DNA from 2 places in the Levilactobacillus parabrevis genome. Region 1 is predicted to be linked to the other one. Evidence: a T-box and tRNA genes for the amino acid it is inferred to sense, from the RefSeq annotation. Region 1 holds a T-box; the other holds one or more tRNA genes.
What was found. The T-box of region 1 lies ahead of ACEPSU_RS08585 (valine--tRNA ligase). A T-box ahead of a tRNA ligase gene usually reads a tRNA of that ligase, here a tRNA-Val.
Positions count from the first base shown of each region.

Region 2: it encodes a tRNA-Val, which carries the amino acid that the T-box ahead of ACEPSU_RS08585 (valine--tRNA ligase) is inferred to sense. The anticodon was not compared.

Region 1 covers NZ_CP168688.1:1,809,695-1,812,944, reverse strand. The annotation lists gene thiI (tRNA uracil 4-sulfurtransferase ThiI) at 1-485, shown strand, start outside; gene ACEPSU_RS08590 (peroxiredoxin) at 788-1,297, shown strand; T-box leader at 1,321-1,534, shown strand; gene ACEPSU_RS08585 (valine--tRNA ligase) at 1,664-3,250, shown strand, end outside.
Region 2 covers NZ_CP168688.1:1,095,684-1,098,933, reverse strand. The annotation lists gene ACEPSU_RS05270 (C40 family peptidase) at 1-580, opposite strand, end outside; tRNA gene ACEPSU_RS05265 (tRNA-Leu) at 775-859, opposite strand; tRNA gene ACEPSU_RS05260 (tRNA-Cys) at 891-961, opposite strand; tRNA gene ACEPSU_RS05255 (tRNA-His) at 1,022-1,094, opposite strand; tRNA gene ACEPSU_RS05250 (tRNA-Trp) at 1,109-1,179, opposite strand; tRNA gene ACEPSU_RS05245 (tRNA-Tyr) at 1,187-1,269, opposite strand; tRNA gene ACEPSU_RS05240 (tRNA-Phe) at 1,275-1,347, opposite strand; tRNA gene ACEPSU_RS05235 (tRNA-Asp) at 1,400-1,473, opposite strand; tRNA gene ACEPSU_RS05230 (tRNA-Val) at 1,492-1,564, opposite strand; tRNA gene ACEPSU_RS05225 (tRNA-Glu) at 1,581-1,653, opposite strand; tRNA gene ACEPSU_RS05220 (tRNA-Ser) at 1,667-1,757, opposite strand; tRNA gene ACEPSU_RS05215 (tRNA-Asn) at 1,767-1,839, opposite strand; rRNA gene rrf (5S ribosomal RNA) at 1,846-1,962, opposite strand; rRNA gene ACEPSU_RS05205 (23S ribosomal RNA) at 2,038-3,250, opposite strand, start outside.

The DNA of each region.
Region 1 (3,250 bases):
CTAAGATTCAGGAAACCATCAAGGAAAAAGTTCCCGAAGGTTACCTGATGACCGTTCAACGGCGCTTGATGTTGCGGTTGACCGCAGCAATTGCTGAAAAGCGGCACGCCAAGGGAATTTTCAACGGAGAATCTCTGGGCCAAGTGGCTTCACAGACATTGGAAAGCATGGCGGCCATCAACGATGTGACCTCCATGCCAATCCTGCGGCCATTGCTTTCTATGGACAAGACGGAAATCATCAAGGTTGCCGAAGATATTGACACCTACGATCTTTCCATCCTGCCATACGAAGACTGCTGTACCATCTTCACGCCACCGGCACCCAAGACGCACCCCGACTTGGAAAAGTCCCGGAAGTACGAAGGGTACATCGACGTTGAAGGCCTGATGAAGGAAGCCCTCGATGGCATTGTCATCTCCGAGATTCGTCCTGGTGATAATTACCTGAATCAAAACGAAGACGTCTTCGCAGAATTACTTTAATCATAAACAAGACTTAACGCTCTGAGCAGTCGCTTGGGGCGTTTTTTTAGTTAAGAATCTGCTAGTGGTCTGCTTGAGTCAACCTTGGTGATGTCGGAATCAGAATGCGAGTATGGCTGTTAGTTAGAGATCGATATTGCTTTTATAAGGCATCGTCAGAGCGAATTTCGACCAGTCGAGGGACCAAACGTGAGTTTTTCATGATTTTATAGCAAAATGCTTGTCAGGACCCCCTATGTTGCGGGATAATTGAACCAGTAATCGGTATAGTACCGATGTATATTTTGAAGGGGTTGATCTGCGTGGATGTAACACGGCTCGGCAGTACAATGACTCTCTCTGGCACACCGCCAGAGGTTGGAGATCAGTTACCAAAGTTTAAAGTGTTTGATCAGAACAATGTCAAAGTTAAAACGGCAAATTTGATTGGAAAAGTAACTTTGATCAGTGTTGTCCCGGATCTTGAAACGCCCGTTTGCACGTTGCAAACTCGGAAGTTCACCCAACAGGCGGACCACTATCCAGCAGCTAAGTTCTGCACGATCTCAAACAATTCCATTGCTGAACAGACCGGCTGGTGTGCCGCTCAGGGTGTGGAAAACGTTGACTTGTTATCCGATGAAGAATTATCATTCGGTTACGAAATGGGTCTGTACGTTCCTAACCTGGGCAACTTGGCTCGGTCTATCTGGATTATTGATGATGCGGGTAAGATCGTTTACCGGCAAATCGTCACTGAACAATCCGACGAACCGAATTACTTGGAAGCCATCGAGGCTTTGGAAAAATTAGTCCCACGTGTTGACCTTTAGGCCAAAATTGCGTAGACTATGTAAAAGTAGCGTTGAACAAGTCAGTAGTGTCGAGGGGATTGCTCAGAGAGCCGGGAATGCTGAAAACCGGTGAATCACCTGACGTGAACGTAGCTTGCGAGCTGCTGGGCTGAACCAACAGTAAGCCCAGACCGGAGCACTCTCCGTTAACAAAGAAGTTAAGTGGGGCATAAACGCCCAATTTAGGTGGTACCGCGAAGACTCTTCGTCCTAATTTTTAGGATGGGGAGTCTTTTTGTATTCACCGACAGTTAACTTGATTCGTTGTAGGTGTTGCAAAAGACGAAGCTAAACGTTAAGTGATCGACAGTTAGCCAGTAAGAGAAAAGAAAGGAATTGATTCATATGGCAGACAAGCAAACCGACATGCCTACCAAGTATGACCCGACCGCCATTGAAGCCGGCCGGTACCAAACTTGGTTAGACGAAGATGTTTTTAAACCTAGTGGTGACAAGAAAGCCACCCCTTATTCCATCGTTTTACCCCCACCAAATGTTACCGGGAAGCTGCATTTAGGCCACGCCTGGGACACGACCTTGCAAGACATGATCATCCGGCAAAAGCGGATGCAAGGCTTTGACACACTCTGGCTTCCAGGGATGGACCACGCCGGAATCGCCACGCAAGCTAAGGTTGAAGCCCGGTTGCGTGAACAAGGCATTACCCGTTACGACCTTGGTCGTGAAAAATTCATCGACAAGGTTTGGGAATGGAAGGACGAATACGCCGCAACCATTCACAAGCAATGGGCCAAGATGGGGTTGTCCATGGATTACTCCCGTGAACGCTTTACCTTAGATGATGGCTTGTCCGATGCTGTTAAGAAGGTCTTCGTTGCTCTGTACAAGAAGGGCCTGATTTACCGGGGCGAGTACATCATCAACTGGGATCCCCAAGCCCGGACTGCACTTTCTGACATTGAAGTTATTCACAAGGACGACAAGGGTGCTTTCTACCATGTGAAGTACCCATTTGCCAATCCAGATGACACGTTCAACGGCAAGCACTACATCGAAATCGCCACAACGCGTCCCGAAACCATGATGGGGGATACCGCCGTTGCCGTTAACCCAGATGATGACCGGTACAAGGACTTAGTTGGCAAGAAGGTTATCTTGCCACTAGCTAACCGCGAAATTCCAATTATTGCCGACCAATACGTCGACATCAACTTTGGGACGGGGATGGTGAAGATTACGCCAGCCCACGACCCTAACGACTTCTTAGTTGGGAATCGGCACAACCTCGAACGGATCAATACCATGAACGAAGACGCCTCCATGAATGATCGTGCCGGCAAGTACGCTGGCATGGACCGTTTCGACGCCCGTAAGGCCATGGTTGCCGACCTGGACGACCAGGGGTTATTGATCAAGGTTGACCCAATCGTCCATTCCGTTGGGCATTCCGAACGGACTGGGGTTCAAGTCGAAGCCCGGCTGTCCACGCAATGGTTCGTGAAGATGAAGCCACTCGCCGAAGAAGCCATCAAGAACCAAGAGGGCGACAACGCGGTTGATTTCGTGCCAGAACGTTTCGAAAATACCTTCACGCAATGGATGGAAAACGTCCATGACTGGGTTATTTCTCGTCAACTCTGGTGGGGTCACCGGATTCCAGCCTGGTACAACAAGAAGACCGGCGAAGTTTACGTTAACGAAGAAGCCCCTAAGGACATCGAAAACTGGGAACAAGATCCCGATGTGTTGGACACCTGGTTCTCCAGTGCCCTCTGGCCATTCTCAACGATGGGCTGGCCTAACGAAGACAGTGCCGACCTCAAGCGCTACTTCCCAACCGACACCTTGGTTACCGGTTACGACATCATCTTCTTCTGGGTTTCCCGGATGATCTTCCAAAGTCTTGAATTTACTGGTAAGCGGCCGTTCAAACACGTGCTCTTACACGGGTTGATTCGGGCCGAAGACGGT
Region 2 (3,250 bases), 710 kb from region 1:
TACCATGCTTGGGGACAGCACGCTTGAAGACTCGGTTATTCCGCGCCTGAGTGGCCTTACCATTGAGTGTGATCCGACCATTCTTCAAGTGCACCGTGAGTAGATTTTTCTGGTATTTAAATAGGACGTTCCCCGCCTTAGAGAAGTGCACATTGACCTTTCGTGATCCAGCCTTGATGTTGCTGCCGTGTCCCTTGCTCAGCTGATGATAGCTTACCAAATAGTTACCATAAACCGTCTTTTCGTTGTAGGCGTAGACCTTGCCATTTTTCAACTGGCGAACATTAATCCAGTGCTTCGCATAACCATCGAATTTACTAGTTTGTGGCTTACTATAAAACATAAGACTGGCATTACGAACTGCGCCATGCTTCGTCTGGGTGATGTAAACCGACTTATAGGTGCTGATTTTCCGATCAAAGGAAGACGTTGCGTCCACCTTCTCATGCGTAGAGAAGTACCCTTCTCTGGCAAACATGGTGTTGTAACTCGCCTGAGCGGGCTCTTGCCCCAGAAAAATACCGCCACCAGCGGCAATCAATCCAATTAACGCATAACGAATCAGTTTATTCACTTTCACTATCTCGAGACTTCCCATCTATATATGTATGATAATCTTAGTTTAGGCCTAACTGTAGGCCGTTACAAGAGGCACAGGATCGACACAGAATATAGACGAAGCTGTTAGCTAAAATTAGTCATAAAAAAAAACGACAAACCCGAATTAACAGTGTCTGTCGTTACTTTTATGAAAACCGAACATGTTCTTAGTGATACCGGAGGTGGGGTTCGAACCCACACGACCTCAACGGTCACTGGATTTTGAGTCCAGCGCGTCTGCCAGTTCCGCCACTCCGGCAAAAAAATATTGATTGGATACACCCAGTCAAAGGTGGTAATCGGATTTGAACCGACGATGAAGGTTTTGCAGACCTCTGCCTTACCACTTGGCTATACCACCATAATCGCCTATCCAATCTGATTGGATCAGCTGAAAGTAATTCAAGATGCCCAATCTAAGGGCGGTATGTGGGAATCGAACCCACGCGTGCCGGAACCACAATCCGGTGTGTTAACCACTTCACCAATACCGCCATCACATTACAAACAGGGATAGTAGGAGTTGAACCCACATCGACGGTTTTGGAGACCGTTGTTCTACCATTGAACTATATCCCTATAATGATGGTGGGGAGTGGATTCGAACCACCGAACCCGAAGGAGCGGATTTACAGTCCGCCGCGTTTAGCCAGACTTCGCTACCCCACCATAAATGGCGCGGGACGGAATCGAACCGCCGACACATGGAGCTTCAATCCATTGCTCTACCAACTGAGCTACCGAGCCATACCATCATGTAATATGTTTGTTGTGTATTAAATTGTTAATAACATAACAACGGTCTGTACGAGACTCGAACTCGTGATCTCCTCCGTGACAGGGAGGCGTCCTAACCAACTAGACCAACAGACCATAATATATTATGTTATATGGAGGATACAGGGCTCGAACCTGTGACCCTCTGCTTGTAAGGCAGACGCTCTCCCAACTGAGCTAATCCTCCATGTTAAGTGTTACAATGACCCGTACGGGATTCGAACCCATGTTACCGCCGTGAAAGGGCGGTGTCTTAAACCACTTGACCAACGGGTCATACTTTATGAAACGGAGAGTGAGGGATTCGAACCCTCGAAACAGGTTAGTACCCGTTTACAGCATTTCCAATGCTGCTCCTTCAGCCACTCGGACAACTCTCCATTATTAAGCTCCGGCAGGCGGGCTCGAACCGTCGACAACCTGATTAACAGTCAGGTGCTCTACCAACTGAGCTATGCCGGAATAATCGCGTGGCAACGTCCTATCCTCGCAGGGGGCGATCCCCCAACTACTATCGGCGTGCTAAAGCTTAACTTCTGTGTTCGGCATGGGAACAGGTGTATCCTTTAGGCTATCGCCACCACACTATAAGAGAACTTCTTCCCTCAAAACTAGATATTATTCAATTATCTTCCATTCGGAAACAACCACGTTTTCAACTTGGTTAAGTCCTCGACCGATTAGTACTGGTCCGCTCCACGCCTCACGGCGCTGCTACTTCCAGCCTATCTACCTGATCATCTTTCAGGGGTCTTACTTCCATATAGGAATGGGAAATCTCATCTCGAGGCGAGTTTCACACTTAGATGCTTTCAGCGTTTATCTCATCCATACATAGCTACCCAGCGATGCGCCTGGCGGCACAACTGGTACACCAGCGGTATGTCCATCCCGGTCCTCTCGTACTAAGGACAGCTCCTCTCAAATTTCCTACGCCCGCGACGGATAGGGACCGAACTGTCTCACGACGTTCTGAACCCAGCTCGCGTACCGCTTTAATGGGCGAACAGCCCAACCCTTGGGACCGACTACAGCCCCAGGATGCGATGAGCCGACATCGAGGTGCCAAACCTCCCCGTCGATGTGGACTCTTGGGGGAGATAAGCCTGTTATCCCCAGGGTAGCTTTTATCCGTTGAGCGATGGCCCTTCCATACGGTACCACCGGATCACTAAGCCCGACTTTCGTCCCTGCTCGACCTGTCTGTCTCGCAGTCAAGCTCTCTTCTGCCTTTACACTCGACGAATGATTTCCAACCATTCTGAGAGAACCTTTGGGCGCCTCCGTTACTTTTTAGGAGGCGACCGCCCCAGTCAAACTGCCTACCTGACACTGTCTCCCACCACGATTAGTGGTGCGGGTTAGAGTGTTCACACAGCGAGGGTCGTATCCCACCAGCGCCTCACTCGAAACTAGCGTTCCGAGTTCTACGGCTCCGACCTATCCTGTACAAGCTGTGTCAACACCCAATATCAAGCTACAGTAAAGCTCCATGGGGTCTTTCCGTCCTGTCGCGGGTAACCTGCATCTTCACAGGTAATATAATTTCACCGAGTCTCTCGTTGAGACAGTGCCCAGATCGTTACGCCTTTCGTGCGGGTCGGAACTTACCCGACAAGGAATTTCGCTACCTTAGGACCGTTATAGTTACGGCCGCCGTTTACTGGGGCTTCATTTCTGGGCTTCGCCGAAGCTAACTCATCCACTTAACCTTCCAGCACCGGGCAGGCGTCAGCCCCTATACGTCATCTTGCGATTTTGCAGAAACCTGTGTTTTTGATAAACAGTCGCCTGGGCCTTTTCACTGCGGCTACACTTGCGTGTAGCACCCCTTCTCCCGAAGTTACGGGGTCATTTTGCCGAGTTCCTTAAC